3 regions of the Frigoribacterium sp. NBH87 genome follow, and region 2 is predicted to be linked to each of the others. Evidence: predicted binding sites of a transcription regulator. Region 2 holds the regulator's gene; each other region holds the start of a gene.
What was found. The regulator HspR, encoded in region 2, represses chaperone genes until heat shock. The targets are predictions, from matches to a motif close to AAGTTGAGTCNNNNNGACTCAACTT.
Positions count from the first base shown of each region.

Region 1: a site for HspR is predicted at 2,667-2,691, ahead of F1C15_RS11720 (Hsp20/alpha crystallin family protein). Genes of this name have one in related genera too.
Region 3: a site for HspR is predicted at 3,440-3,464, ahead of F1C15_RS09685 (ATP-dependent Clp protease ATP-binding subunit). Genes of this name have one in related genera too.

Region 1 covers NZ_CP043650.1:2,513,320-2,523,497, forward strand. Annotated here, with positions in the region: gene F1C15_RS11705 (YceI family protein) at 1-400, opposite strand, end outside; gene F1C15_RS11710 (sigma-70 family RNA polymerase sigma factor) at 599-1,108, shown strand; gene F1C15_RS11715 (anti-sigma factor) at 1,105-1,941, shown strand; gene F1C15_RS11720 (Hsp20/alpha crystallin family protein) at 2,182-2,637, opposite strand; gene F1C15_RS11725 (sensor histidine kinase) at 2,877-4,223, shown strand; gene F1C15_RS11730 (response regulator transcription factor) at 4,243-4,893, shown strand; gene F1C15_RS11735 (hypothetical protein) at 4,890-5,891, shown strand; gene ppk2 (polyphosphate kinase 2) at 6,079-6,990, shown strand; gene F1C15_RS11745 (hypothetical protein) at 7,070-7,537, opposite strand; gene F1C15_RS11750 (CGNR zinc finger domain-containing protein) at 7,713-8,288, opposite strand; gene F1C15_RS11755 (DMT family transporter) at 8,361-9,344, shown strand; gene F1C15_RS11760 (SRPBCC family protein) at 9,459-9,914, shown strand; gene F1C15_RS11765 (hypothetical protein) at 10,027-10,178, opposite strand, start outside.
Region 2 covers NZ_CP043650.1:2,193,639-2,203,816, forward strand. Annotated here, with positions in the region: gene F1C15_RS10240 (MFS transporter) at 1-330, opposite strand, end outside; gene dnaK (molecular chaperone DnaK) at 546-2,423, shown strand; gene F1C15_RS10250 (nucleotide exchange factor GrpE) at 2,432-3,112, shown strand; gene F1C15_RS10255 (DnaJ C-terminal domain-containing protein) at 3,254-4,261, shown strand; gene F1C15_RS10260 (heat shock protein transcriptional repressor HspR) at 4,359-4,796, shown strand; gene F1C15_RS10265 (methyltransferase) at 5,091-6,227, shown strand; gene F1C15_RS10270 (pilus assembly protein CpaE) at 6,415-6,903, opposite strand; gene F1C15_RS10275 (hypothetical protein) at 7,002-8,477, opposite strand; gene F1C15_RS10280 (hypothetical protein) at 8,731-10,178, opposite strand, start outside.
Region 3 covers NZ_CP043650.1:2,070,859-2,081,036, reverse strand. Annotated here, with positions in the region: gene F1C15_RS09700 (APC family permease) at 8-1,480, shown strand; gene F1C15_RS09695 (Rieske (2Fe-2S) protein) at 1,685-2,569, shown strand; gene F1C15_RS09690 (hypothetical protein) at 2,716-3,204, shown strand; gene F1C15_RS09685 (ATP-dependent Clp protease ATP-binding subunit) at 3,480-6,140, shown strand; gene F1C15_RS09680 (lactococcin 972 family bacteriocin) at 6,455-6,916, shown strand; gene F1C15_RS09675 (hypothetical protein) at 6,898-8,874, shown strand; gene F1C15_RS09670 (ABC transporter ATP-binding protein) at 8,871-9,641, shown strand; gene F1C15_RS09665 (hypothetical protein) at 9,638-9,790, shown strand; gene F1C15_RS09660 (nitroreductase family protein) at 9,987-10,178, opposite strand, start outside.

The sequences.
Region 1 (10,178 bases), 320 kb from region 2:
TCTGGAGGGCCGTGCCGCGGAAGTACTCGTCGCGGTTGCCGCTGTCGGTCGCGATGCTCGCGACGTCGACGTCGATCGTGGCGGCCGAGACCGACGAGCCGTCGACGGTGATGGTGCCGGTGACCTGGTCGGTCGTGCCGACCACGGTGACGTCGGTGCCGTTGAGCACCTCGTCGACGCGGTAGCCGGCGGTGCTGCCGTCGCCGACCTGCCAGTCGCCGGTCAGCTGGCTGGCGTCGAGGGTGCTGCCGCCGGCGGTCGGCGCGACGGTCGGGGCGGCCTCGGGGGCGCCGACGACGACGTCGCGGTAGAAGGCGGGGCCGGCGAACGCGGCGGTGGCTCCGAGGCCCACGACGACGGCGGCACTGACTCCGATGATGATGCCGGTCTTCTTCTTCACGGTGTTCTCCTGCTGGTCGAGGGCGGCGACGACGGAGGTGCCGTCACTGGGAACGACGGGCGGCGGCTGCTCGGGGTTCAGCCTCCCAGCGCACTGTCAGGTCCGCCGCGACCGCGGAGCGGGCAGCCCGGGGTGCGAAGATGCCGCGACGGTGAACCATCCGGCCCCCCGTCTCGTCGTACAGGTGAGGAGGTGGCGATGGACGTCGACGGAGCAGCCCGGCTGCGCGCCCTGCACGACGCGCACGGCGACGTGCTCGTGCGCTACGTGCACCGCCTCACCGGCGACCACGGCCTCGCCGAGGACGTCGCGCAGGAGGCCCTGCTGCGCGCCTGGCGCAGCGCCGCCATCCTCGCGGAGGACGACGAGCCCGCCCGCCGTTGGCTCTTCACCGTCGCCCGCAACCTCGTGATCGACGACCGCCGCAGCGCGCGCCGCGCCCACGAGTTCCCCACCGACGACCTGCCCGAGGGCGCTCCCGTGACCGACGCCTCCGACGCCGTCCTCGACCGCCTCCTCGTCGCGGACGCCCTGGGCTCGCTCTCGGGCGAGCACCGCCGCGTCGTAGTGAGCTGCTACTGGCTGGGTCGCACCGTCGCCGAGACCGCAGAGATCGAGGGGGTGCCGGCCGGGACGGTGAAGTCGCGGCTGCACTACGCCGCGAAGGCCCTCCGGCTCGCCCTGCAAGAACGAGGAGTCACCCGATGACCGACCGCGACGGCCGACCCGACGCCCGCCGAGAGCCCGAGCTCCGCCGCGAGCACGATGCGGTCCACGAGTGGGACGCCGCCTACGTGCTCGGTGGCCTGAGCACCGACGAGCGCGCCCGCTTCGAGCGGCACCTCTGCGGCTGTGAGGCGTGCACCGCCTCCGTCGCCGACCTCGCCGGGCTCCCCGCCGTGCTCCGCCTGCTGCCCGTCGACGACGCCGTGGCGATCGCCGAGGAGGCGCGGGTCGCCTCCCCGGCGCCCGCCCCCGAGGAGTCGCGGGCCGGCACGCCAGCCCCCGTCGCCGACCCGTCGCGCGGCTCCCGCACGCCGGCCCGACGTCGACCGGGGCGTCCTGCGCCACGCCCCCGCGCCTCCGGCCGGCCCTCCTCCCCGCGTCGGCGCGCCCTCGTCGGCGCGGCCGCGGTGCTCGCCGTCGTGCTGCTCGCCGGCGGCGGCTACGCGCTGGGCTCGTCGTCGGGGCGGGTCGCGGAGCCCACGGCCTCGGTCACCACGCCGACGCCCGCCGTCCCCGTCGCGATGACGTCGCTGGTGGGGGGCGCGGTGACCGCCGACCTCTCCGTCACCGCGACTCCCTGGGGCACGCGCTTCGACTGGGAGTGCGCCTACGCCGCCGACCTCGAGGGCACCGGCGTGTACGACCTCGTCGTCGAGGAGGTCGACGGCACCCGCACCGTCGTCGCCACCTGGGACAGCGCGCCCGGCGGCGCGGCCGGCCTCGCAGCTTCGTCGAAGCTGCCGCTCGACCGCCTGCGCAGCGTCGAGATCACGGCGGCCGACTCGACCACCGTCCTCACCCGCACCACCCTCTGAGCCGCAGCGCCCTCTGCCCCCTCCTCCCGGGACGACGAGGGCCCCGCCCGGCCAGTGCCGGGCGGGGCCCTCGTGTCGCCGCTCAGTCGGCGTCGACGTCGTCCGCCGACGGGTCGTAGTACGCACGGTGCTCGCCGAGCGGCTCGGCGAGCGCCCGCGACAGGAACGTGCGGCGTTCGAGCATGGTGCACCTCCTCCGAGGTCGACGGGCGGGCAGGGGCGGCAGGTGCGGGTCGACGGCTACGCCGTCGCCGCCTCCGGCGAGGCCGACAGCTGCTGCGCCCCACCGTCGCCCGATCGGGCGCTGCCGACCTCGATCCGCCGCGGCTTCGCCCGCTGGCTGACCGGGATCACCACCGACAGCACGCCGTTGTCGTAGTTCGCCGTGATGCCCTCGGTGTCGACGCCGTCGCCCAGGCTGAACTGGCGCCGGTACGAGCCGTGCGGGCGCTCCTGTGCCAGCCAGGTCGCCCCGGCGTGGTCGCCGGCCGTGCGCCGGGCCGTGATCGTCAGCAGCTGGCCGTCGACGTCGACGTCGACGGACCCCGGGTCGATGCCGGGCAGGTCGGCGGCGAGCACGTACTGGTCGCCCTCGCGGTACAGGTCGACGGGCATGGCCTTCGGGCCCTGGCGCTGTGACAGCAGGGTGCCGGCGAGACGGTCGAGCTCGGTGAAGGGGTCGAAGGACAGGGCCATGGGTGCTTCCTCTCTCAGTCGTGGTCGAGACCTTGAGTCACCTCGACTCAAGGTCGATGACACGATGATAAGGACGCCGACGAGCTCGTGCCTCAACGGATGCTCCGAGCGCGCTCAGACCTCGCTGGGAACAGCCCCGCGTGGGCGGCGGACAGCAGGGCGCGCCGTCGCCTCCCTCGTCAGGATGAAGTCCACGCGGTCGGGCCGGCCCGGCGCGCAGTGGCTCGTATCGTGCTGCCATGACCTCATTCCGCCCCGTCGCGGGCACCCTGGCGCCGCTCGGCGGCGCCGTCTTCGTCGCCCTGTGGACCGTCGCCGAGGCGGGTCGCTCGGGCCTCGGCGACGTCGTCGTGCTCGCGGCCTGCCTCGGAGTCGCGATCGGCCTGAGCGTCTGGCTGCCCGCGGTCTCGCTCGGCCTCGTCGTCGTGCTGCCACTGCTGCAGCTCGGTGGCCTGGCCCCGGCCGTCGGGGAGACCACCTGGCCCATGTACTCCGCCCTCGGCGTCGTCGCGCTGGCCGTGGCCGCGACCGGTTCACAGGTCGAGCGTTGGGTGGCCCTGCCCGCTGTCCTCGTCGGCTCGGCCGCTGCGGTCGCCCACATGACCCTCCCGACCACCGCCGAGCCCTGGCGATGGACGAGCTGGACGGGCGGCGTCGTCGCGGGCGGACACCCCGTGCGCGACGCCCTGGTCACCCTGGTGCTGGCCGGGGCTGCGCTGGTCGCGCTGAGCTGGGCCGCGGGGTTCGGCATCGGGGCCGCCACGCGCCTCCGTCGGCTCGACTCCGTGCTGACCGACACCGAGGGCCGTCTCGCCCAGACCGACCTCGAGCTGCGGCTCGGCCTCGAGCGGTCGCGGATCTCCCGCGACGTCCACGACAGCGTCGCCCACGCCCTGACCGTCGTCGTGGCGCAGTCGGAGGGAGCCGCCGCGCTGTCGAGACGCGACCCGGAGGTCGTCGCCGGTGCGCTCGCAGCGATCTCAGGCGTGGCCCGTGACGCCCTAAGCGACGTCCGCGGCCTCGTCGAGCGGATCACCGAGCCCGGCGACGAGCTGCTCTCGCTGGCCGACGTGCCGGCCCTGGTCGAGAGGATGCGCGGAGTGGGCATGCAGATCTCGCTCGACGAGCACGGGGATCGGCCCGAGATCCGCCCCGCGCAGCAGCTCACCGTCTACCGGTTGCTGCAGGAAGCCCTCACCAACGCCCTCAAGCACGGCGGCAGCACCGGCCGGGCCTCGATCGTGTTCGACTGGCGCGGGCCCGGCCTCGCCCTGCTCGTGCACTCGTGGGGCGACGCGCCCCTGGTGCGCCGGGACTCCCTGCCGGGCGTCGGCGCCGGCATCGCCGGCATGCGCGAACGAGCCCGCCTCGTCGGCGGGTGGCTGACCGCGGAGCCCGGCGAGGACGGCGAGTTCGTCGTCACGGCCTCGCTCCCGACGCGGCCGGCGTCGCTCGGGGCCAGCCCGCGGGGGGCGTCGGCACCGGCGCTGGTCACCGCGATGGCGACGACGACGGCCGCGACGAGCTCGCCCACGACTCCTGTGCCCGGGCTGGCCCGCGGCGACGAGGCGACGCCCCGTGCGTGAGTCGATCAGGGTGGCGGTCGTGGACGACCAGTTGCTCTTCGCCCTCGGCATCCGCATGCAGATCGACGCGGCCGACGACCTCGTCTGCGTGGGGGTCGCCGGCGACGGCCGGGCGGGCCTCGACCTCGTGCGCCGGGAGCGGCCGGACGTCGTGCTCATGGACCTCCGGATGCCCGTGCTCGACGGTCTCGCCGCCACGGCGGCGCTGAGGGACGACGGCGACACGAGCGTCGGCGACGTCGGACGCGACGCGCCCCGCGTCGTCGTCCTGACCACCATGCGGCACGACGAGGCGGTGCGGGCGGCGGCCCGGGCCGGTGCCGCTGCGTTCCTCACCAAGGACGCCCGGCCGGACGTGCTGCTCGCGACCGTGCGGGCGGCTGCGGCCGGCGAGATCACCGGCGACACCGAGGACCTGCTGAGGGAGTTCGGTTCGCCGCCGCGGGGGATCGACCTCGACGTCGACGTGCTCGCCGTGCTCACGCCCCGTGAGCGGGAGACCTTCCTGCTCGTGGCGCGGGGCCTGACCAACGCCCAGATCGCCGAGGCGTCGTTCGTCTCGGAAGCCACCGTGAAGACGCACGTGCGGGGGGTGCTCGCGAAGCTCGACCTGCGCAGCCGCCTGCAGGTCGTCGTCTTCGCCCACGAGAGAGGACTGGTGCGCTCGTGACCGCACCCTCGCCCGACCGCCGCCCCGCCGACGGGTCAGCGTCCCCCGACGACGCCGTGCGCCCGGCGCACACCGCTCACGGGGCAGGCCGGCCACGCCCGCCCCGCCGGCCGCGGTGGACCCTGCCGAAGCGGATCACCGCGGGGCTGGTCGCCGCCGGCCTCGTGGGGGTCGTGGCCTCGACCTGGTCGGGACCCGCCTCCGTCGCCGTGCCCGATCAGCCCTCCCGTGACGTCGCGGCCTGGACGATGCCGCTCGACGCGGCTGTGGGGGTGCCCTTCGACGCGGTGTCGGCCGCCGAGGACGTCCGGCTGGCCCCGTGCCTGGCCGAGCAGGGCTGGGACGAGCCCGCACCCGCACGGGACGCCGCCCTCCTCCTGCTGCCCGACATGTGGGCCGACGACCTCGTCGTCGTGCCGCCGCTCGACGCGGCGCGGGCAGAGCGCTGGGGCCACGGCCCCGTGGTTGACCCGCAGGCGTCGGCGTGGCGGACGTGGGCGAGGGCGCACAACGCCGACGTGCGGCTGGGGCAGATGCTCGACGTCTGCCTGCCAGGGGCACGGAGCGGCGAGTGGGCCGCCGCCTTCGAGGGGCAGGAGGTGCAGTCGCGGGCGCGGGAGCTGCGGCGGACGGCTCGGCAGCGGGCGGAGGCGGCACCTGACGTCGTCGACGCCGCCGAGCGATGGCGCGCCTGCCTGGTCGACGCCGTGGGCGAGGACGGCACGGGCGAGGGGGTGCCCCTGTCTCCGGAGCGGCTGCTCGTCGCCGACGTCTCCGACGGAGACGTGACGGCACCGGTCACCGATCAGTCGCGGGCCACGGCCCTGGAGGACGCCGACTGCCAGGTGTCGAGTGGTTACCGCGAGGCCCTCTACGACGCCCAGTGGTCAGAGGAGTCCTTCGTCACGCGTGACGACGCCGAACTGCTGGGCTCGGACCGGGCACGTGCCGTCGCCCGCACCGCCGTGCTGGTCCGAGGGGTGCTGCTCGGCCCCTGACGGGCGGCCGTGCCGCTCGAGTGGTCACGATCTGCTGCTCGGAGCCTCCGTGACCGACAGATCGGGACCACTCGGCGCCGTCGTCGACGGACACGTCGGCAGCGGCGTCGTCGGGGCCCGTGACCACGAGGAGGCGCCGAGCGCCACCCCCGGTCGGCCCCGCTCCCGGCTCGGTACCGTCGAGGGCATGACCCTCGACCCCACCACAGGACAGTCGCTCCGCGAGTACATCGAGCAGCTCCGGCACGAGGGCTACCGCGTGTCGGGCGGCCACACCGTCGAGCCCGAGCTGATCGACCCGGCGGGCAACCCGGTCTACACCTGGCGCGAGGACTACCCGTACGACGAGCGCCTCGACCGGAGCGAGTACGAGCTGGAGAAGTACCGACTGCAGGTCGAGCTGCTCAAGTGCCAGAACTGGCTGGGGGAGACGGGCCGCAAGGCCGTCGTGCTCTTCGAGGGGCGCGACGCCGCCGGCAAGGGCGGCACGATCAAGCGCTTCACCGAGCACCTCAACCCCCGCACGGCGAGGGTCGTCGCGCTCAGCACGCCGAGCGAGCGGGAGAAGGGCCAGTGGTACTTCCAGCGCTACGTGGCCGCCCTGCCGACCTCCGGCGAGCTCGTCCTCTTCGACCGCAGCTGGTACAACCGGGCCGGCGTCGAGCGGGTGATGGGCTTCTGCACCGACGACGAGTACGAGACGTTCATGCAGCAGGCCCCCGTCTTCGAGAAGATGCTGGTCGACGCGGGCGTGCACGTCACGAAGTTCTGGTTCTCGGTGTCGCAGAAGGAGCAGCGCACGCGCTTCGCGATGCGGCAGCTCGACCCCGTGCGTCGCTGGAAGCTCTCGCCGATGGACCTCGAGTCGCTCGGCCGCTGGGACGACTACACCGCCGCGAAGGACGAGATGTTCCGCCGCACCGACAAGAAGCACGCGCCGTGGACGATCGTGCGGTCGAACGACAAGAAGCGGGCACGGCTGAACGCGATGCGGTTCTTCCTCGGCCAGTTCGACTACGACGGGCGCGACGGCGCCGTCGTCGGACAGCCCGACCCGCTGATCGTGATGCGGGGCAAGCGGTCCGGCGACGGCGACTGACGGGCGGGCGGAGGAGCCGGGGAGGCGCCCCCGCCCGCAACGGGACCCGTCCGGCCGGGCGGTCCGGCGGTCTGGTGACCTAGCGGCGCCAGCCGAGCAGCCCGGCGAGCGGGCGCTGCTGCTCCCCCTGCTGGGCGCCCATGACGAGCACGACGCCGGTCAGCACCGGGATGACGAACTGCAGCGCCTTCTGCTTCTTCTGCGCCGCGGCGAGGGTCTTGGAGGCGGTGGCGTCGGGCTCGGTGACGCCCTCCGCGCCCTGCTCCGCGTTCTTCGCCATGATGCCGCCCTCGATGCCCGACCACACGGTCGCGCCGACGGCGGCGAGGGTGACGACCGACTTCACGACCGTGTTGCGGCGCGACGACGGCTGGCCGCCGAGGCGGCTCTCGTTGCCGACGATCAGGCCGACCCCGCCGATGCCGTGGGCGATGATCGCGGCCCACTGCACGGGCGCCCACTTGGCCCAGCCGACCGACGAGAGGCGGAGGCGCTCGACGGGGTCCTTCGCCTCCGCCGTGCCGCCGTTGAGGCCGACGGCGCCCATGAGCGTGCCGCCGAACCAGGCGGCGGCGCCGAGGTCGTGCAGGCTGCGGACGAAGGTGTTGCGCTGAGTACTCCCCGAGGTCGATGGTGTGCGGTCCGGGGGACGGTAGGCCGCCTCCGCGGAGCCCGGAGGGCCTTGACGAACGGGCTCGGATGCGCTCCGCGCGGGCGACGGCTCAGCGGTCGACGGGCCGGTCGGCCTCCTCGGCGGCCCGACGCTCGCGGAACGCGACCATGTTCATCCGGTTGCCGCAGCGCACGCTGCAGAACCGCTTCGAGCCGTTGCGCGAGAGGTCGACCAACAGCCCGTCGCAGTCGTCGGCCGCGCAGGGGCGCAGCCGCGCCGTCTCGTCCGACCGGACCACGTCGACGAGGGCGAGCACCGCCTCCACCAGGATCCTGTCGGCGAGCGGCGCGCTCTGCGGGGTGGCGTGCAGGTGCCAGTCGAGGTCGTCGTGGCGGACGAGCCGGGGCACCGCGTGCAGGCGCTCGAGCAGCTCGTTGACCGGGCCGACCATCTCGTCTCGCGGCAGGAGCCAGAGCTCACGGAGGCGCGTGCGGGCCCGCCGCACCGCCTCGAGCTCGGCCTCGTCGCGGTCGCGCCGCCCCGAGAAGCCGAAGGTCGTCATCAGCGCGTCCAGCTGGGCGGGCGTCGCGAGCTCGTCGCCGCCGGAGCGCGACGCCCCGGCCGTCGTGTTGACCAGGGCCGCGTTGAACTCGAGGACGTCTTCCGTGTCAGGGGCGAAAAGCAATTTGACTCCTTGTCGGCTCCCGCTCTAGCGTCAGGATCAACAGGCCGAACGGCCCTGACTGGAGGGTACCCCGTGTCTCGTCGCCATCTCTCGACCGGCCTGCTCGTCGCGGTCGTGGCCGCCGCCTCCTTCGGGGTCTCCGGGCCCTTCGTGAAGCCGCTGCTCGAGGGCGGCTGGAGCCCCGTCGCCGCGGTCGCCCTGCGTGCCCTGGTCGGCGGCGTCGTGCTGGCGCCGTTCGCGCTCGTCGCCCTGCGGGGCCGCCTCGCCCCGGTCTGGCGCGCGCGACGACGGGTGCTCGGCATGGCCGTGATCGGGGTCGCCGGCACGCAGGTGTTCTACTTCGCCGCCATCCAGCACATCCCCGTCGGCACGGCGATCCTGCTCGAGTACATGGCGCCCCTGCTGCTCGTCGCCGTCGCGTGGGTCGCCACCCGGCGACGGCCCGCCGCCGTCGTGCTCGTCGGGTCGGCCGTCGCGGCGGTCGGCCTGCTGCTCGTCGTCTCGCCCGGCGGCGGGGGAGCGCTCGACCCCGTCGGCATCGCCCTCGGCGTCGCGGCGATGGTCTGCTGCGCCGGGTACTTCGTCATCGCGGCCCTGCCCGCCGACGGCCTGCCGCCCGTGGCGCTGGCCGCCTCGGGGCTGCTCGTCGGCTCGGCGCTGCTCGGCCTGCTGGGGCTCACCGGCCTCGTGCCCTTCACCGCCACGGCGGACGACGTCGTCGTGCTCGGCAGCACGGTGCCCTGGTGGGTGCCGATGCTCGTCGTCGGCCTCGTCGCGACCAGCCTCGCCTACGCCACGAGCATCACGGCCAGCTCGATGCTGGGGTCGCGCCTCGCCTCGTTCGTCGGCCTGCTCGAGGTGGCGGCGGCGGCGATCTGGGCGTGGGTGCTGCTCGACGAGCAGCTCACCGCGCTGCAGCTCGTCGGCGGGGCGCTGATCGTGGCGGGCATCGTCGCCGTGCGGGCCGACACGAGCGCCGAGCGGGACGAGTCGGCGGGCGTGCTCGTCGCGGCGGGTGTAGAGGAGCCGGAGCGGGCGGCGCCGTCCCCCACCTGACCGTCCGTCGTGCATCTGGCCCTCGTCGGGCGGACCTCCCTAGCCTCGAGGGAGAAGTCGGGGAGGCGCAGCAGCGCCGAGCCGACGACCACCCCATCGATCAAGGAGCACACCATGGCACAGGCCATCGAGACCGTCGACGTCAGCGTCCCCGTCTCCGTCGCGTACGACCAGTGGACCCAGTTCGAGGAGTTCCCCAAGTTCCTCGACGAGGTCGAGTCCATCACGCAGACCACCCCCACCCTCACGGTGTGGAAGGTCAAGGTCGGCCCCGTCGAGAAGACGTTCGAGGCGGAGATCACCGAGCAGCACCCCGACGAGCGCGTCGCCTGGAACAGCACGGGCGGCGAGGTCGACCACGCCGGCGTCGTGACCTTCCACAAGCTCAGCGACTCCGAGACCCGCATCACGGTGCAGATCGACTGGACGCCCGAGGGCTTCCTGGAGAAGGTCGGCTCGTCGCTCGGCCAGGACAACCGCGCGATCAAGAAGGACCTCCAGAACTTCAAGGAGTACATCGAGTCGCAGGGCCAGGCCGACGGCGCCTGGCGCGGTGACGTCCAGGCCTGATCAGGCCGGGCTCACCCCCGCACTCCCCGAGACGCCTCGCGGCGGACGACCACGGTCGCCCGCAGCGGGGCGTCTCGTCGTCGTCGGGGGCGGCGTGGCGGGCCGCCGGGCGTCAGCCGATCGGGGCGGCGGCCGGGGGCGCGAGGCGCAGGCGCTCCTCGCGGGCGGTGTCCCAGACGGCGGGGGCGACGTCGTCGTCGCGGTACGACGGGCGGCGCGGGGCGTGGGCCGGGGCAGTCGCGGCGTCGGGGGCGGCGAGCTCGG
Region 2 (10,178 bases):
GAGCCAGAGCTTCCGCTTGCCCGAGCCGTCGCTGCGCTGGCCGAGCACCGGCGCGAGCAGCGCGATCAGCACGCCCGCGATCGTCAGCGCCGTCGAGATCACCGTCGCGTTGTCGGCCTTCGCGAGCACGAGGCCGGGGTTCCGGGCGTCGTCGCCCGCGGCCGCCACGATCGAGGGGTCGACGAATGCGCCGCTCGCGAGGTAGGTGCTGAAGACGAACGAGGTGACGACCGCGTTGAACGCGGCCGAGCCCCAGTCCCAGAGGGCCCACGAGACGACCCGGCGACGGGGGATCGCGGGGGTGGCGGCGAGCGGCGGCGCGGCGGTCATGGGGGTCAACCTAGTGGGCACGGGTGTCCGGCGATCTCGTGGCCGGCGCCGCGCCTCCTCGTCCCCCGTCCCGGCGTCATCTTGAGTCATGCACGCTCAACTCTCAGCTGGCTGGCTTGACCTCGCGACGAGCGTGAGTAAAGTTGAGCCTGGCCGACTCAAGGGTCGGCCCCCTGACTTCCCGCATCACCCCGCACCACGAAGGAGAACAGCACATGGCCCGTGCAGTAGGAATCGACCTCGGAACCACCAACTCGGTCGTCAGCGTCCTCGAGGGCGGCGAGCCCACCGTCATCGCGAACGCCGAGGGCCTCCGCACGACCCCCTCGGTCGTCGCCTTCACGAAGGACGGCGAGGTGCTCGTCGGCGAGACCGCGAAGCGCCAGAACGTCACCAACGTCGACCGCACCATCGCGTCGGTCAAGCGCCACGTCGGCACCGACTGGACGGTCGAGATCGACGACAAGAAGTACACCCCGCAGGAGATCTCGGCGCGCATCCTCGGCAAGCTCAAGCGCGACGCCGAGCAGTACCTCGGTGAGGACGTCACCGACGCGGTCATCACCGTGCCCGCCTACTTCAACGACTCCGAGCGCCAGGCGACGAAGGAGGCCGGCGAGATCGCGGGCCTCAACGTGCTCCGCATCATCAACGAGCCGACCGCCGCGGCCCTCGCCTACGGCCTCGACAAGGGCAAGGAGGACGAGCTCATCCTCGTCTTCGACCTCGGCGGCGGCACCTTCGACGTCTCCCTCCTCGAGGTGGGCAAGGACGACGACTTCTCCACCATCCAGGTGCGCAGCACCTCGGGCGACAACCGCCTCGGCGGCGACGACTGGGACAACCGGATCGTCGAGCACCTCATCGAGAAGTTCAAGAGCCAGAACGGCATCGACCTCTCGACCGACAAGATCGCGAAGCAGCGCCTCAAGGAGGCGGCGGAGCAGGCCAAGAAGGAGCTCTCGTCGAGCACCTCGACCAGCATCCAGCTGCCCTACCTGACGCTCACCGCCGACGGCCCCCTCAACCTCGACGAGACCATCTCCCGCTCGCAGTTCGAGCAGTGGACGAGCGACCTCCTCGAGCGCACCAAGAAGCCCTTCAACGACGTCATCAAGGAGGCGGGCGTGAAGGTCTCCGACATCGCGCACGTCGTGCTCGTCGGCGGCTCCACCCGCATGCCCGCCGTCAGCGAGGTCGTCAAGCAGCTGACCGGCGGCCAGGAGCCCAACAAGGGCGTCAACCCGGACGAGGTCGTCGCCGTCGGCGCGGCCCTCCAGGCCGGCGTGCTGAAGGGCGAGCGCAAGGACGTCCTGCTGATCGACGTCACCCCGCTGAGCCTCGGCATCGAGACCAAGGGCGGCGCGATGACCAAGCTCATCGAGCGCAACACGGCCATCCCGACCAAGCGCAGCGAGACCTTCACCACGGCCGACGACAACCAGCCGTCCGTCGCGATCCAGGTCTTCCAGGGCGAGCGCGAGTTCACCCGCGACAACAAGAACCTCGGCACCTTCGAGCTGACCGGCATCGCGCCGGCCCCCCGCGGCGTCCCGCAGATCGAGGTCACCTTCGACATCGACGCCAACGGCATCGTCCACGTCTCCGCGAAGGACAAGGGCACCGGCAAGGAGCAGTCGATGGTCATCTCCGGCGGCTCGTCGCTGTCGAAGGACGACATCGAGCGCATGGTCCGCGAGGCGGAGGAGCACGCTGCAGAAGACAAGGCGCGTCGCGAGGCCAACGAGGTCCGCAACAACGCCGAGCAGCTCGTCTACTCGATCGAGAAGCTGATCAAGGAGAACGACGAGAAGCTGCCCGCCGACGTCAAGTCCGAGGTCCAGGCCGACGTCGACGCGCTGAAGACCGCCCTCGCCGGCGACGACGACTCGGCGATCAAGCCCGCGTTCGACAAGCTGAACGAGAGCCAGTCGAAGCTCGGCCAGGCGATCTACTCGCAGGGCCAGGCCGACGAGGCCGCCGCCGGTGCCGCCGGTGCCGAGGGCGCACCCGCCGACGGCCAGGCCTCCGGTGACGACGAGGACATCGTCGACGCCGAGGTCGTGGACGACGACGAGAACGACAAGAAGTAGGTCGACCGATGACTGACGAGCAGAACCGCGCTCCCGACGAGGAGCCCGTCCGCCCCGAGGCCAGCGCGGGGGTGCCGTCGGAGGACGGCGGCACCGCCGCGGTCGACGGCGCCGACGACCTGGTCGAGGCCGAGGCCCCCGATGTCGAGGTGCCCGCGGGCGCCGAGGCGCCGGAGGGCGCGGCCGCCGCGGCCGAGCAGATGGCTGCCGAGGGCGCCGCCGGGGCCGAGCCCCTCAGCGCCGACGACGAGGCCATCCTCGACCAGGCCAGCACCGACCTCGTCGCCGACATGCGGCAGGACATGCTGCGGGCCCAGGCCGAGCTGGTCAACTTCCGCAAGCGCGTCGAGCGCGACCGTGAGGCGAACCGCGAGGCCGTCGTCGCCGAGGTCATCCGCTCGCTGCTGCCCGCGCTGGACGACCTCGTCCGCGCCGAGAAGCACGGCGACCTCGCCGAGGGTCCGATGACGGTCATCGCTCAGAAGATCCGCGGCGGCCTCGACAAGTTCGGGCTGACGCAGGTCGGCGCGGCGGGCGAGGTCTTCGACCCGACGATGCACGACGCGCTCGTGCAGCTTCCGAACCCCGACGTGACGGTGAACACCGTCGCCGACGTGATCGAGCCGGGCTACAAGATCGGCGACCGGGTCATCCGGGCCGCCAAGGTGGCCGTCCACACCCCGCAGTAGCCCTGCACCTCCACGGCGCGAGCCGTGACCGCGACGCGAGTCGCGACGGGCGGTGGGCTCCTCGACGAGGGGCCCACCGCCTCCCCCGTTCTTTCCTCCGGTGGCCGTGCCACCGGACACACGCAAGAGAGGAGGTGCCCGATGGCGAGTCAGGACTGGTTCGACAAGGACTTCTACGCGATCCTCGGCGTCTCCAAGGACGTCACCCCGGCCGAGCTGAAGAAGGTCTACCGGAAGCTGGCGCGGAAGTACCACCCCGACAGCAACCCCGGCGACGCCGCGGCCGAGGCCAAGTTCAAGGAGATCAGCGAGGCGAACTCGGTGCTCTCCGACCCGGAGCAGCGCAAGGAGTACGACCAGGTCAGGGCCATGGGCTCGGGCGCGCGCTTCACCGCGGGCAGCGGCGGCCCCGGAGGCGGTGGCGGCGGCTTCGAGGACGTCTTCGGCGGCATGTTCGGAGGCGGCGGCCAGCGCCCGCAGTTCCGTCAGGGCGGAGGCGGTGGCGGCGGCTTCGAGGACATCTTCGGCGGCATGTTCGGTGGCAGCGGCGGCGGCTTCGGCCAGACCAGCGGCGGGTACCGCGGCTTCGGCGGCCCGCAGAAGGGCCGCGACATGACGGCCACGACGACGCTCGACTTCCAGACCGCCGTCGTCGGCGAGACCATCTCGCTGCAGGCGTCGAACGGCAAGCCGATGAAGGTGCGCATCCCCGCCGGCGTGCACGACGGCCAGAAGATCCGGCTCCGCGGCCGCGGGGAGTCCAGCCCCGACGGCGGCGAGCCCGGCGACATGGTGCTCACCATCGCCGTGCGCCCGCACCCGGTGTTCGAGCTCGACGGTGCGAACCTGCGCCTCGACGTGCCCGTGACGTTCACGGAGGCCGCGCTCGGCGCGACGATCGAGGTGCCGACGCTCGGCGGCGAGCCGGTGCGGCTCCGCGTCGCGCCGGGCACGCCGTCCGGTCGGGTGCTGCGCGTCAAGGGGCGCGGCGTCTCGACGAAGACCGGCACGGGCGACCTGCTGGCGACGGTGCAGGTGGCCGTGCCGAGCCACCTCAGCGACGCGGCGCGCGAGGCCGTCGAGGCCCTGGCGGCGGCGTTGCCGGCCGAGAACCCGCGCGACGACCTGATCGCGCGGGCCCGGGGCTAGCCTCGGCAGCACCAGGGCCGGGCAGCAGGGCCAGCACCGGCAACAGGCCCGGCACCGGCAGGCCCGGCACCAGCACCACGAGCAGGAGGGGACGACGATGGCGAGACAGGACGCGGGGCAGTGGCCCCTCGACGAGCACTCGCCCGTCTTCGCGATCGCGATGGCGGCCGAGCTCGCGGGCATGCACGCCCAGACGCTGCGCCAGTACGACCGGCTCGGCCTCGTCGTGCCGCAGCGCACCGCGGGCAAGTCGCGGCGCTACTCGATGCGCGACGTCGTGCAGCTGCGCGAGATCGCGCGGCTCGGCGGCGAGGGAGTCTCGCTCGAGGGCGTCAAGCGCATCCTCGAGCTCGAGAACCAGGTGACGGCGCTGCAGTCGCGGGTGCGCGAGCTGGAGCGGGCGCTGGCCGACGAGCTGGTCAACCGGCCCGGGGCGCGCGTGTTCGCGGCGGGCGAGAGCGGCGTCGTGCCGCTGCGGCACGGCACCCGGCCCACGCGGCAGACCTCGGTCGTCGTCTGGCGGCCCCTTCAGTAGAGCCCCCCAACGTCGAGTGGTCACGAACTGCTGCTCTCGCGTCAGCGAGCAGCACTTCGTGACCACTCGGTGCCTGAGGCGGGTGCGGCGGGTTCCCGTCACTCCCGGCGGGTCGGCGCCGTCCCGCCCGCGAGGACGTCGACCCGCCGCACCCTCGTTGCCCGTGCGCCGTCTCCGCCACCCCGACATCGAGTGGTCACGAACTACTGCCCACGCGTCAGCGAGCAGCACTTCGTGACCACTCGGCGCCACGGTCGGGGACGACGGGCCGGGGCGGGCCGGTAGCCTCGTCCGGTGATCGACTTCGAGCAGCTCCGCCGGTGGCCCGACGTCGAGGCCCCCGAGCTGGTCGCGCACGACGCGACCGACCGCCTCCTGCTCGACACCGCCCGGGAGGCGCTGGTCGCCCACCCGGAGCACGTCACCATCATCGGCGACCGCTACGGAGCGCTCACCCTCGGCGCCGCCGAGTTGGTCGGCCCGCACGAGCTCCGCGTGCACCAGGACGCCCTCTCGGGCGAGCTCGCCCTCGCGGCGAACGCGGAGCGCCTCGGCAGCAGTGCCTCGTGGCGCTCCCTGCCGCTCGACCCCTCGCTCGTGGAGGGCGCCCGCGTGGTGCTCCTGCAGCTGCCGCGCGGCCTCGACGCGCTCGACGAGATCGCCGAGCTGGTCGCGGCCCACGCGCACCCCGAGGTGCAGCTCGTCGCCGGAGGCCGCGTCAAGCACATGACCCCGGCGATGAACGACGTGCTGCGCCGTCACTTCGGCACCGTCTCCGCCGGTCTCGCCCGGCAGAAGTCGCGTCTCCTGACCGCCTCCGGTCCGCGCTCCGACGCCGGAGCCACCGCCTCCTCGGCTGGCACCGCCTCGACGTGGCCTCGCTCCGAGCGGCACGGCGACCTCGTGGTCGTCGCGCACGGCGCGGCCTTCGCCGGCTCATCGATCGACGTCGGCACCCGAGCGCTGCTGGAGGCGCTGGCCCTCGGTGCGCCCGAGGCGTCGCACGTGGTCGACCTCGGGTGCGGAACGGGGGTGCTCGCCGCCTCCTGGGCGCTCGCGCACCCCGAGGCGCACGTCGTCGCGACCGACCAGTCGGCGGCCGCCGTGGCCTCGGCCCGCGCGACGGCCGACGCGTCCGGCGTCGGTGACCGGGTGGAGTCGCGGCGTGACGACGCAGGAGCCTCCCTGCCCGCAGGGTCCGCCGGCCTGGTGCTGCTCAACCCGCCGTTCCACGTCGGGGCGACCGTGCACGCCGGCCTCGCGCACAAGCTCTTCGCGGCGGCCGCGCGCCTGCTCGAGCCGGGCGGGGAGCTCTGGTGCGTCTGGAACTCGCACCTCGGCTACCGCAGCGCGCTCGAGCGCACCGTCGGGCCGACGCGTCAGGTCTCGCGCGGGCCGAAGTTCACCGTGACGGTGTCGACCCGCCGCTGACCCCGCCTCTTCTCCTCGTACTTCTCTCGTCAGTTGCCACTTTGGGGGCCTCTGAACGCCCGTGAACCCCTCACAGTGGCAACTGACGCGAGGTGGCAGTGATCGAGGTGACGCTTCCTGGGCCCTGCTCGGGGCGGAGGGCCCAGCAAGAGTCACCTCAATGGCACCGAGGTGATCCGCGCGGGGATCAGTTCGTCGCGTGCCCGTCGGCCCCGTCGGGGCCGTCGAGGCGGAGCGCCGCGTCGACGTAGGCGAGGAGCGCGTGGGCGTAGGCCGTCTCGGGGTCGGCGGCGACGTGCACGGAGTCGGGCCCGGTGGCCGCAGCGCCGTCGAGGGCGGCGGTGACGCGGTAGGCGAGGGGCTCGCCGTCGACGAGCACGCGCGTGAGCGAGACGAAGGTGCTGCCGAGCAGCTCGCGGAGCTGGTCTTCGCGCGGCAGCCACAGGGCGTCGTCGGCGGCGACGGAGTCGAGGGCCCACTCGGTCGTGCCGTTGAAGCCGAGCACGGTGCCCGTGGGGTGCTCGTGGGCCTCGATGGTCATGTCGCTGAGGGTGAAGACGTCGCCGACGCCCTCGTCGCTGTCGACGAGGCGCTCGACGACGAAGCGGTCGCCGGGGGAGGGGCGCCAGCGCAGCCCGGCGTCTCGGAGGCGGCGGGCGAGGTCGACGTCGATCATGCGCTCATCCTGCCCCGCCCGTCTGGCAGCGAGCGACGAACCGCCCGGGCCGCGGTGCCCGCCGCCTGACCCGCTCGCGGTGAGCTGGCGGCCCGATCTCAGGGTCTCACCGGCAGCCCGCCCACGGTCTGCGTGACGACGAGGTCGTTGTCGCCCAGGTCGAGGCCCTCGACGGTGGTGCTCCAGGTGCCGTCGCTCTCCGCGACGGTGGTGGTGTCGTCACCGACCGCGACCGTCGCGCCGGGCGTCGCCGTGCCCCTGACGGCGGCCACCCTGCCCTGCGCGTCGACCGACACCACCTCGGCGGTGAGCGCCGCCGCGGCGATGGGCGTGTCGACCGTGCCGGTGACGTCGTAGAGCTTCGCGTTCAGGGCGCCGGTCATCGTGAACCCGAGGGCGGGCGTGCCGACGGGAGCGTCGAGGGGCGTCGAGACGCGAGGGGCCCAGCGCAGGTCGCCGCCGGCGTCGAGGGCCGAGCCGCTGCCGGGGAAGGTGTACGAGTAGGTCGAGCCGTCTGCCGAGCGGTGCCCCGAGACGAGGTCCCACGACGCGGACGCGGGGGCGTCCTGCCAGGGGGTGGCGGAGCCCGCCCGGTACTCCGCCTCCAGGGTGTCCTGCCCAGGGGCGAAGGTGGTGCCGGCCGGTGCCGTGACCGTGACGGTGCCCGGGGCCGACTGCGTCCGCTCGGTGAACTCGACCGCCACGGTGACCGCCGTGTCGTCGCCTCGGAGGAGGGCCTGAGGGGTCGCGTCCACCTGTCGGACCAGCCCGGGGACGACCTGGGGGTCGATGGTCACCGTGACCCGGACCGAGCTGCCGATCGTCGTCGTCCCGATCTTCTGGACGACGGTGAGGGTGTTCGCCCCTACGGCCAGCCCGGAGACGGTCATGCTCCAGGCGCCGGTGGTGGTGCTGGCGGTGGCGTACCTGCTGCCGATCTCGACCCGGGCTCCCTTCGTCGCGACGCCCGTGATCACCGCCGACCTGCCGACGTGGTCGGTCGAGGCGACCCGCGCGGTCAGCGGGGTCGTCACCGGCCTGGTCACGGTGTACGAGGTGTTCCAGTTCGTCTTCGTCCAGCCCCAGCCGTTGCCCCAGGAGTGGACGTAGAGGGTGCGGGTCGTGCCCTCGGCCCACCACGACGGCCAGGTGCTCGTGCCGGAGGGGATCTCACTGCCGGGTGACGAGAGGGGCTGCGAGCTGGTCGACACGAGCAGGCGACAGTTCGACACGTTGCACTGCGGAGTGCCCCGCACGGTCAGCCCGACGTGGTCGCTCTGCAGTGAGACGCCAGTAGGCGGGGAGACCGTGAGGAAGAGGCGGGCGCCGTCGGTCGAGCTGGGGGGCGTCGGCGGAGCGGCCTCCGGCGAGGGAAGAGCCGCGGTGTCCTCCGTCGGGCCGCTCGGCGCGGCGTCGGGCTCGTGCGTCACGACCGTCGCCGCGGAGGCGGTGGTGACGCCGTCGTCGGCCGGTGACGCCTGGGCGGTCGACGAGCCAGGGGCCAGGGCGAGGCTGCCGATGACCAGGGTGATCGCCAGCCCGGTCGCGAGTGCCTCTGTCGTACGTCGTCTCACGGGTCGCCTTCTTCCGGGGCAGGACCGAGGGCATCTCGGTCGGTGGTGGTGACATGCGCATGTCGCATGACAGCGGTGCGGTCGAGATGACGATAACGCATGTGAGGAGATCTCTGGCGCCCCTGTGGACGAGCGCGGATCCGAGGGGGGGCGAGACGACGGACCGCCCCGGTCTCCGCGCCCGCTGCTGCGGGGCGGTGTCCGGGGCGGTCGCCTGGTGCTGTGGTGCTGTGGTGCTGGTGTCGCCGGTCGACTACTCGCGGATGGCGGAGGGGTCGATGGAGGCGACGCGGCCGATGGTGCTGCCGGTGGCGCGGAAGTCACCGATGGAGCTGGTGCCCTCGTAGGTGTAGTCGAGCTGGCGGTTGCCGGCCGACGCGGTGCGCGAGGTGAACACCTCGACGAGGTAGCGCAGCTGCTGCTCGGCCGGGATGGCTCGGGCGGGCAGCTGGAAGGTGATCTTCGTGCCGTTCTCGCTGATGACGCCGCCGGTCAGGTCGAGCGACGCGTCGCTCTCCCAGCCGCCGGCGGTGCCGCTGCGGCGCTCGCCGAGGACGGTGAGGCCGTCCTGGAAGATCGTGTCCTTCGGGGCGGTGAAGGTCACGGTGCCGGTGGCGTCGTCGCGGGCCTCGTTGTTCTGGACGACGATCGGGATGATCGACGTCGTGTTGCGCGGCAGGTTGACGCGGGTCTGCTGCACGCCGACGAGCGTGCCGCCCTCGACCGAGGTGAACTCGACCGTGGCCTCGTCGTGGACGGTGCCGCCGATCTCCTGGCTGACGGTGACCTCGAGGTCGCCGGTGCCCGTGAAGGGCGCGGTGATCTCGTAGCTGCCGTCAGGGCGGATCGTCTCGGTGACGTCACCGATCGTGACCTGCTGACCGGGCGTGCCGCTGCCGGTGACGACGACGGTCTGGGCGATGTCGTTGCGCTGCGCGACCGTGGCCGTCAGGGGCAGGGGCGCCTTGGCGACCGTCGACGCGTCGGGAGCCGACGAGGTGTAGCTGGTCGGCGGCGTGAACACCGTGGTGATCGTGCCGTCGGAGGTCGGCTTGCCCGTCGAGACGACCGGGAAGGTGATGTCGCCGGCGGCGGCGTACTCGCGGTTCTCGGTCGTGGCGTTGGTGACCTTGACCTCGACGGTCTGGCGACCCTCGGAGTCGGTGGCGACGACGTGCTCGGTGGTCCAGCCGTCGACGGTCTCGGTGGCGGGCAGGTCGCCCGCCTCGAAGCCCTCGGGCAGTGTGGTGGTCCAGGAGAGCGACTCGCCCGGGCGGACGGTGGCACCGGTGGGGCTGGTGCCCGTCTGGGTGGTGATCGTGACGGTGCCCTCGGTGCCCTCAGTGAACCAGCCGTCGGCCTCCGACGTCACGATGACGTCGTTCGCGCCGAGGCTGGTGGTGAGCGCCGGGACGACCGCGTCGAGGGTGACGGGGTCGCCGTAGTCCTCGCCGGCGATGCTCTGCTGCACGACGAGCTGGTTCGAGCCGACCTGCAGGCCCTCGACGGTCATGCTCCAGTTGCCGTCGTCCTGGACGACGGCTTCCTGGTCACCGATGGTGATGGTGGCGCCGGGGGTGGCGGTGCCCGAGACGACGGCGGTCTTGGCGATCGGGTCGACCGACACGACGCTGGCGACCGTGGGCTGCTCGTTGACCTCGATGGTGGTGGGGGTGCTGCCGACGGCCCGGAAGGGGTTGC
Region 3 (10,178 bases), 120 kb from region 2:
AGGACACATGACCACGCCCGCCCGACCCGCCGCCGCCTCCTCGGAGCCGGCCCGTCCCGAGGGCTCGACCCGCGACTCCGGCTCGACCCGCGACTCCGGCACCCCGGGCGCCGACGGCGCCGCCGGCGGCTCGAAGCTCAAGCAGGCGATCACCGGCCCGCTGCTGTACCTCTTCATCCTCGGCGACGTGCTCGGCGCCGGCATCTACGCCCTCATGGGCACGCTCTCGGCCGAGGTCGGCGGCGCGCTCTGGGCCCCGCTGCTGCTCGCCCTGCTGCTCGCGCTGCTGACCGCGGGCTCGTACGCCGAGCTCGTCACCAAGTACCCGAAGGCCGGAGGCGCGGCGATCTTCGCCGAGAGGGCGTTCCGTCAGCCGGTGGTCTCGTTCCTGGTCGGCTTCAGCATGCTCGCCGCCGGCGTCGTCAGCGCCGCCGGCCTCTCGCTCGCGTTCGCCGGCGACTACCTGTCGACCTTCGTCGACCTGCCGACCGTGCCGACCGCCATCGCCTTCCTCGCCCTCGTCGCCTGCCTCAACGCCCGCGGCATCAGCGAGTCGCTCAAGGGCAACGTCGTGATGACCGTGATCGAGGTGAGCGGCCTCGTCATCGTGATCGTCGTCGTCGCCGTGATGCTCGGCAGCGGGGGCGGCGACGTCGGCCGCGTCGGCGAGTTCCCGGCCGACGCTGACCCGGCGATCGCGACGCTCGGCGCCGCGATCATCGCCTACTACTCGTTCGTCGGCTTCGAGACGAGCGCCAACATCGCCGAGGAGGTGCGCGAGCCCCGCCGCGTCTACCCCCGCGCCCTGTTCGGCGCCCTCGCCACCGCCGGCGTCGTCTACGTGCTCGTGGGCCTCGCCAGCGCGATCGCGCTGCCCGCCGACGAGCTCAGCGGCTCGACCGGCCCCCTGCTCGACGTCGTCGCGGCCAGCGGCGTCGCCGTGCCCTCGTGGCTGTTCAGCCTCATCGCGCTGATCGCGGTCGCCAACGGCGCCCTGCTCACCATGATCATGTCGAGCCGCGTCACCTACGGCATGGCCGAGCAGGGGCTGTTGCCCCGCCCGCTCGGTGCCGTGCTCGAGAAGCGCCGCACGCCGTGGGCCGCCATCCTCGTCACCACGGCCGTCGCGATGGGCCTCACCCTCGTCGGCGACATCGGCACGCTCGCCGAGACGGTCGTGCTGCTGCTGCTCTTCGTGTTCATCAGCACGAACGTCGCGGTGCTCGTGCTGCGGAAGGACCGCGTCGAGCACGAGCACTTCCGGGTCTGGACGGCCGTGCCCGTGCTGGGCGTCGCCTCCTGCGTCCTGCTGCTCACGCAGCAGAGCGCCCAGGTGTGGCTGTTCGGCGCGATCATGCTCGCCGCGGGCGTCGTGCTCTACCTGCTCGCGAAGCTCGGCAGCCGCCGCGGCCCCAAGGTCGGCAGCGGCGCGGGCACCGGCACCGGCACCAGCAGCGGCACCGGCGCCGACCGGGCCTGAGGCGCCCGGACCGCACCGACCGCGCGTCGTCCGCGACGCGAACAGTTCCGGCCCGGGCCGGGCACCCGGCGCCCCGTCGGTGTCGACTCGGAGCACGGCACGGCACGACACGGAACGGCACGACCGACCGCACCACCGACCGCACGACCGCCCGCGGCACAGCAGCCGCGGCGCACGACAGCCCGCGAGGGCGGAGGAGGCACCATGCGCGAACTCAGGATCGTCAAGGCACTCGAGGCGGTCGAGCGCGAGAAGAGGCTCGACCCGCTCGTCGAGAAGGTGGCCGGCGTCGTCGACGCCGTGCTGAAGCCCCGGGCGCTGCGCGACCTGCTGCACGGCGTGCCCGCCGGCCACCCGCTGCACCCCGTGATGGTGCTCGTGCCGACCGGCGCGTGGATCAGCGCGGCCCTCCTCGACCTGATGCCCGGCCAGGAGCGCCCCGCCCGCACCCTCGTCGGCGCCGGCGTGCTCGCGGTCGCCCCGTCGGCCCTGGCCGGCTTCGCCGACTGGTCGGCCACGCACGAGCAGCAGAAGCGCACCGGGCTCGTGCACTCCGCCGCCAACCTCGTCGGCACCGCGCTCTACGGCGCCTCTTACCTGCAGCGGCTGCGCGGCAAGCAGACGAGCGCCAAGGTGCTCTCGTTCGCGGGCCTCGGAGCGGTGGGCCTCGGCGGCTTCATCGGCGGGCACCTCGCCTACCGCCAGGCCGTCGGCGCGAACCACGCGGAGGACGTGCCGCACCTCGTCTCGCCCGGCTGGCACGAGGTCACCCGCCTCGACGCCCTGCCCGAGGGCGAGCTGACCGGCCTCGACCTCGACGGGCAGCCGCTCGTCGCGCTGCGTCGCGGCGACGAGGTGGAGGTGCTCTCGAGCGTCTGCAGCCACCTCTCCGGCCCGCTCTCCGAGGGCGAGCTCGTCACCGACGCGGGGAAGCCCGGCGAGGCCTGCGTCTCGTGCCCCTGGCACGACAGCGTCTTCTCGATGCGCACCGGCGAGGTCGTGCACGGTCCGGCGACGTCGCCGCAGCCGCGGTTCGACACCCGCGTCGTCGACGGCACGGTGGAGGTGCGGCTGCCCGACGCGGGCTGACCGCCCGGCCGACCCGCGCCTCCGGCAGGCCCTCGCTCCCGCTCCGGGGCGGTGGGGAGCCCGCCGGAGGCGCGGTGCGCGTAGTGCACGGACGCCCCGCGAGCAAGGGCGAGCACGGCCGGGCCCCTCGTGGTTCGGTCGATCCCATGAGACGACTCCACTACTCCGGCAGCTACATGCTGGTCGGTGACCGCACCTGCAAGGCCGTGCTCCGCTACGCGAGGGCGCTCGCCGAGGCCGACACCTCCGACATCGTGTCGGTGCCCGTCGTGACCGAGGGCGGCAGCAAGGCCTACGCGCACCTGCTCATCGGCCCGGCGAGCCAGGTGTTCTCCACCCCGGTCGAGAACAGCCAGGACGAGCCCGTCGACGAGGACGTCATCCGCGACCTCGAGGAGGCGACGCTGCGCCTCCAGCCCTCCCGACCGGCCTGGCCGCAGGAGATGCTCGACATCCCCGACCTCGACAGCGAGAGCTACGGCGCCGAGTTCGCGAACGCGCCGGGCGCCGACGCCGAGGGCGCCGAGGGCGACGACCAGGGCAAGGCGAGCGCGCACTCCAGCGGCGCCGAGGCCGCCGCCGGGCCCGACGGCGCCACGGACGAGCACCTCGCCGGCGCCCGCACCGGCTCCTGACCCGCTCCCTGTCGCAAATGCCGACCATCGCAGGCTCGGTCGGATCGCAACAGGGGGAAAACCCGGTATTGCGGCGCTGATGGTCGGCATTTGCGACACGGAGCGGTCGAGAGGGCGGAGGGGCCGGAGGCGCGGGGGCGGCGAGGGGAGCCGCCCGGCGATCTGACGTGGCGGGTTGAGTCGCCTCCGCTCAACTTCTTCCGCCGACCGGGAATGACCCGGGGCTCCCTGCGTTTACTTGAGTCGCAGCCACTCAAGTTTCCCCAGGAGGTCCCATGCCTGCACAGTTCGGCTCCGGCGACGGCGGCTCGTTCGACGAGTTCCTCGCCCGCCTCATGAACGGCGCCCGGTCGGGTCAGACCGGACGCCCCGTCGACATCTCGCGCCTGCTCAGCAGCGCCGCCCACGGGCTCGTCACCCGGGCCGGCGAGTTCGCCACCAGCCGTGGCCACGCCGAGGTCGACTCCCTGCACGTCCTGCGGGTGCTCCTCGACGAGTCGCCCGCCGCCGACGTCGTCCGCCACGCGGGCGTCGACCGCGACGCCCTGCTCCGAGCCGTCGACAGCCGCCTCCCCGGCCCCTCGTCCGACACCCCGAGCACCGTCGCCCTCACCCCGGCCGCCCAGCGCGTCCTGCTCCAGGCCGCGCAGGCCGCCCGCGCGTTCGGCTCGACCTACGTCGACCCCGAGCACGTCTTCTTCTCGCTGGTCGTCGACCAGCAGTCGGTCAGCGGGCAGCTGCTCGCCGCCGCGGGCATCACCCCGCAGGCGCTCCAGGCGTTCGTCCGCGACGGGTCGCCGACGGGCGGGTCGACCGCGGGAGGCGCCGCAGGCGCGGCCGGGAGCGGAGCCGGCACGGGCACCGACGCGACCGGTGCCGGCGACCCGGCCCGCGACTCCGGCACGCCCACCCTCGACCAGTACGGCAGCGACCTCACGGCCCGCGCCCGTCGCGGCGAGATCGACCCGGTGATCGGCCGGGCCGACGAGGTCGAGCAGACCGTCGAGATCCTGCTGCGCCGCACGAAGAACAACCCGGTGCTGATCGGCGAGCCCGGCGTCGGCAAGACCGCCATCGTCGAGGGCCTCGCCCAGCGCATCGTCGACGGCGACGTGCCCGAGCTGCTGCAGGGCAAGCGCGTCGTCACGCTCGACCTGGCCGGCATGGTCAGCGGCACCCGCTACCGCGGCGACTTCGAGGAGCGCCTCACGACGGTCGTCGACGAGATCGCCGCCCACCAGGGCGAGCTGATCGTCTTCCTCGACGAGATCCACACGGTCGTCGGGGCCGGCGGCAACGGCGACGGCACCATGGACGCCGGGAACATCCTCAAGCCCCGCCTCGCCCGCGGCGAGCTGCACCTCATCGGTGCGACGACGCTGAAGGAGTACCGCACGATCGAGAAGGACGCCGCCCTCGAGCGCCGCTTCCAGCCCGTCACGGTGCCCGAGCCGAGCGTCGACGACGCCGTGCTCATCCTCACCGGGCTCGCCCCGCGCTACGAGGAGCACCACGGCGTCGCCTACGCGCCCGAGGCCCTGAGCGCGGCCGTCGAGCTGTCGGCGCGCTACGTCAGCGACAGGTTCCTGCCCGACAAGGCGATCGACCTGATCGACCAGGCCGGCGCCCGTCGTCGCCTGCGCCTCGGCGGCCGGGTCGACACCGCGGCGCTCCAGGCCCGGCTCGCCGAGCTCGAGTCGTCGAAGCACGCCGCGGTCGCCGCGGAGCGCTACGAGGAGGCGTCGCACCTGCGCGACGAGATCGAGGCCGTGCAGGAGTCGCTGGCCGCGGCGGTCGGGAGCGGTCACGCCGACAGCACGGCGGTCGGCACGGCGGCGGTCGGGACGGAGGCGGTCGGCACGGAGATCACCGCGGCGGACGTCGCCGAGATGGTCGCCCGCGCCACGGGCATCCCGGTCGCGCGCCTCACCGACGGCGACCGCTCGCGGCTCGCCCTGCTCGAGCAGGAGCTGCACGCCCGGGTGGTCGGCCAGGACGACGCGGTCACCGCGATCGCCAAGTCGGTGCGGCGCAGCCGGACGGGCCTCGGCGATCCCGCCCGCCCGACCGGGTCGTTCCTCTTCCTCGGGCCGACCGGCGTCGGCAAGACCGAGCTGGCGAAGGCCCTGGCCGAGTCGCTCTTCGGCGACGAGGGCGCGATGATCCGGCTCGACATGAGCGAGTACGGCGAGCGCCACACGGTGAGCCGCCTGGTCGGCTCCCCTCCCGGCTACGTCGGCTACGACGAGGCCGGCCAGCTGACCGAGCGCGTGCGGCGGAACCCGTACTCGGTGATCCTGCTCGACGAGATCGAGAAGGCGCACCCCGACGTGTTCAACCTGCTGCTGCAGGTGCTCGACGACGGCCGGCTGACCGACGGCCAGGGCCGCACGGTCGACTTCCGCAACACGGTCGTCGTGATGACGTCGAACCTCGGCTCGGAGTTCCTCGCCTCGCGCGGCGGCGCCCTCGGCTTCACGCCGGCCGGGCCCGTCGGCTCCGACCCCGCGGCCGGGAACGGCTTCGGGTCGGAGAAGGCGCTGCGCGACCGCGTCATGGGCAAGCTGCGGGAGGCGATGCGGCCCGAGTTCCTCAACCGCATCGACGAGATCGTGCTCTTCCGCAAGCTCGACCGGGCGCAGCTGCGCGACATCGTGCGCCTGCTGCTCGGGGCGACCTCGCGTCGCCTCGAGGCCCAGGGCATCGCGGTCGAGGTCGACGACGCGGCCACCGACTGGATCGTCGACCACGGCTACGAGCCCGAGTTCGGCGCCCGGCCGCTGCGCCGCACGATCCAGCGCGAGGTCGACGACCGGCTCGCCGACCTGATGGTCTCCGGCGCGGTCGCGGCCGGCGGGCGCGTGCTGGTCAGCGTCGGAGGCGACGGCGAGCTCGTCGCCCGCCCCGTCGCGGCGGAGGTCGCGAGCGCGGCGTAGCCGCGGGGGCGGCTGCGGTCGCGGCTGCGGTCGCGGCTGCGGGACTGCGGGAGGCGCGGTGTCGGTCTGACCGGCACCGCGCCTCCCTGCGTCCGCCGCCGTGACCCTGCTCTCGCGCTCTCTTCTCGAATTTGAGCGTGATCCGCCGGATGACGAGGCCGGAGCCGCGCCACCCGGCTCCTCGACGACGGATCTCTCTCGCATTCCCCGTGTCCCTGCATCAGACAGCCGCCGACCTTGTGACGTTCCTGGTTTCAATGTCAGGGTATGTATGCACGATCGAGGGTCGGTCGAGCAGACAGGAACGGGTGATCATGACCAGTGTCAGCAGCATCGGGACGACCGTCGGGCGGAGCCTGGCCACCCTCGCGACCACGGGAGCGCTCGTGCTCGGCGCGGGGCTCGCACCTGCGGTCGCCGCTCCCGCCCCGGCGTCGACCCCGACCGCGACCTCGACGTCGACATCGACGTCGACCTCGGAGTCGGCCACCACGGCCGCGACCACCGGCACGGAGGCGGAGTCCGGCATGATGCCGGCCGGCGAGTTCTCCACACTCGGGTCGACGTACGTGGGCGGCGGGTACTTCGAGTGGGGCGTGACGTCCTCCACCGTGTACGCCAAGTACCAGCACTACTCGAGGACGCACCGGGCCACGGCCTGCGCGAACGGGCAGACGCAGTGCCTGCGCTCGGGCAACGCCGCGCCGTCCTACCTCGCCAACGCGGTGCGGGCGAAGAGCAAGAGCAACAACACGGCGTGGTGGGCGGTCCTCTGACCCGTCGGCGCACGGCCGCCACGACGGTGATCGCCGTCGTGGCGGCCTACGCGCTCGCCGCGGGCGTCGCCCTGGCCGCCGCCGAGGGCCAGGACACCTGGGGGAGCGGCGGGAGCGGCGGCCGGGGCACCGGGGTCGTCGTCCTGGAGACGCCGCCGGACCTCGGGCACGACGCGACACGGCAGGAACTCCTCCGGGCGGTGACGTCGACGGGCGACCAGGTCGCCCGCATGACCCCGGACGACTCGCCCGGCGCTGGTGTCGGCGACTCGCTCGTCCATCCCCTGACCGGCGGAGCCGGGCAGCCCCTGGGCCCCTGGGTGCGGTGGACCCTCGCCGACCACGACTCCTGGCTCGACCTCGACCCCCGCGGCTTCTACGTGACCGACGCGGACGACCCGAGCCCCCTCCTCGCCGCTCTCGACAGCGCCGGCTTCGCCGCGGCGGACGCGACGGTGGGGCCTCTCGACGAGCTCCGGGCGCTGGTCACGGTGCCCTCCGTCGCCGGGCTGCTCGTGACGGTGATGCTCGTCGCCCTCGGTGCTGCCGGCGTCGAGGCCGAGCGCGGCCGCCGACGCCGCCTGGTCTGCGCGCTCGTCGGGTGGACCAGACGACGCGCCCTCGTCGCCGAGCTCCGGGAGGCAGCATCGCCCCTGGCAGGAGCGGCCCTCGGCTCGGTGCTGCTCGTGCTGGCTCTCTGGTGGAGCATCGGCGGGCTCCGGAGACCCGAGTTCGTCCTGCCCGTGATCGCTCTGATCTGGGGCGGAACGACAGCGTGGCTGCTCCTCTGTCGAGCGACGGCGGCGCACGGACCCCGGCCGTCGAGGCTGCTCTCAGCCAGCACCGGAGCAGGGAGCCGCCGGCGTGCGCTCGTCGTGCCGATCGCGCTGCACGTCGCCCTCGTCGCGGTCGTGGCGGGCGAGGTCACCCTCGGCCAGCGCGCCGCCGACGCCGCCGACCGTGTCGCGACCTCCTCCGCGGCGCAGCTCGACCTGCACGATGGGTCCGTGCTGAGCGTCGGCCTCGCCGGAGCGGACGACCGCGAGTTCGACCGGGCGCTCGCCCGGGTGGCCCGTGACGAGATCGCCGCCGGCAGGGCGACGATGAACGACCCCGACACCGTTCCCGGCGCGCTCGTCACCGCCCGGGGCGGCACCGGCACCGGCACCGGCGAGCCTCACGGCGACGGGGACGACGTCGTCGTCGTGCAGACCGCAGGCGACCCCGAGGCGGCACGGGCCCTCGCCGCCGACGTCGTCGCCTACCTCCGGATGGTCTGGACCACGACCGGCGACGTGCTGCCTCCGCTCGGCGCTCGCCTCGAGACCCTGCCGCCCGGCGTCGTCGTGCCCGACCCAGCGACCCTGCGCCTCTCCCCCGTCGACGGGCCGCCGACCGTGATCGTCGAGGTGCCCCTGGTGCACCTGCCCGACGACGTGCTGGCGACCGCCGCCTTCAACGGCCGGGTGGTCTTCGACGACCGCACCTCGGTGGAGGCGGCCCTCGACGACGTCGGCGTGCTGCCACTCGTCCACGGGTGGGAGACCGTCGGTGACGGCTACGCCCGCGCCGCCCGCGAGGTGCTCGCCGAGCAGCGCCTGGTCGTCCTCGCGGCCGGGCTCGGCGGGCTCGCCCTCGCGGCCGGGCTCGTCGTGGCGACGACGGCGCACGTCACGCGCACCCGTCGGCGTCGGCTGCTCCTCGCGACCGTCGGACGCTCGGACTGGTCGGTCGACCTCCCCCACGTCGTCGTCGGCACCGGCCTCACCACCGTCGCCTGCGCGCTCGGTCTCACGGTCGCGCGGGCCGACGGCCCTGCCGACGCCCTCGTCGTCACCGGCGCGGCCGTCGGGCTGCACGTCGCCCTCGCGGGCGCGGCGCTCCTCGCCGCCCGACGTCGCCGCCCTGCGCGCCCGTCCCCCACCGCCGCCGCCCTGCCCTCCGAGGAGACCCCGTGACCCACCCGCACCGAGGCCGGCCGACGCCGGTGCCGACGACCGCCACCGCGCCTCCCGGGCCTCCCGCACCGTCCCGAGGGCCGACCGCCCCCCTCGTCGTGGCGGGCCTCGGTCTGCGGACGGGGCGCCGGGACCTGTGGCGCGGCCTCGACCTGACGGCCGAGCCGGGTGCCGCGGTGGCGGTGACGGGGCCGAACGGCAGCGGGAAGTCGTCCCTCCTGGCGTGCATCGCGGGTCTCCGGGCCCCGACCACGGGGACCGTGACGGTCGCGGGCTCCGCCGTCGGCACGGCGAGGAGCCGCGCCCTGCGCCGACACCTCCGTGAGACGTGCGGCGTCCTGCTGCAGCACGGCAGCCTGGTGCCGGAGTGGACCGTCCGCGAGAACGTCGACGTCGTACGCCCGCACGGGGTCAGCCGCGAGACGAGACGGGCGCGGGGGCGAGCCGCGCTGCGTCGACTGCAGCTCGACGGACGGGGCGACGACGTCACCGGCCACCTCAGCGGCGGTGAGCAGCAGCGGGTGGCCGCCGCGCGCCTCCTCGTCCACCGCCCCGCGCTCGTGGTGGCCGACGAACCGACCTCGGCGCTCGACGCCACGGGGCGCGAGCTGGTGCTCGACGCCCTCGACGAGCTGCGCCGGGAGGGCACCGTCGTGGTCGTCGCGACCCACGACCCCGTCGTCGCGGAGTGGTGCGACGTGGTCGTCGAGCTGGGAGGCGCGGATCAGGTCGCTCGCGCGGCCGCGGGCGTATCGTCGGGGGCATGAGCGCAACCGACGACACCACCCCGTCCACCGCCCCCGACGGATCCACCGAGATCACCGACGAGCAGGCGAAGTACACCGAGGAGCTCCCCGACGGCAAGAAGGCCGGGCTCGTCGACGACGACAAGGACTCGGAGTCGACCGACAACTAGTCGACGGCCCTCGCCCCACCACGCCAGAGCGGCGTCGCCCCCACGAGGGCGGCGCCGCTCTCGTGCGCTCGCGGCAGCCTCCCGCCGCCACTGCCCGCCGTCCGCCGCCCGCCGCACCGTGACGAACCACGTCCTCGCAGCGGAACCCCGCCGCGGCGTGGTTCGGGGGCGAGGACGTGGTTCGTGACCGCGGCGGTCACGCCCCGGGCGGCTCGTCCCACCCCGTCTGCGGCGTGCGGCAGTCCTCGCAGAAGACGTACTGCGAGATCCGCCGCCGCTCGTCGCTGACCCAGTCGATCGCCGGGCGCACCCGCTCGGGAGGCACGTGGCCGATCCGGTACACCGCCATCAGCTCGAGGTCGTCGGGCACCGCCAGCAGCCGCTCGAC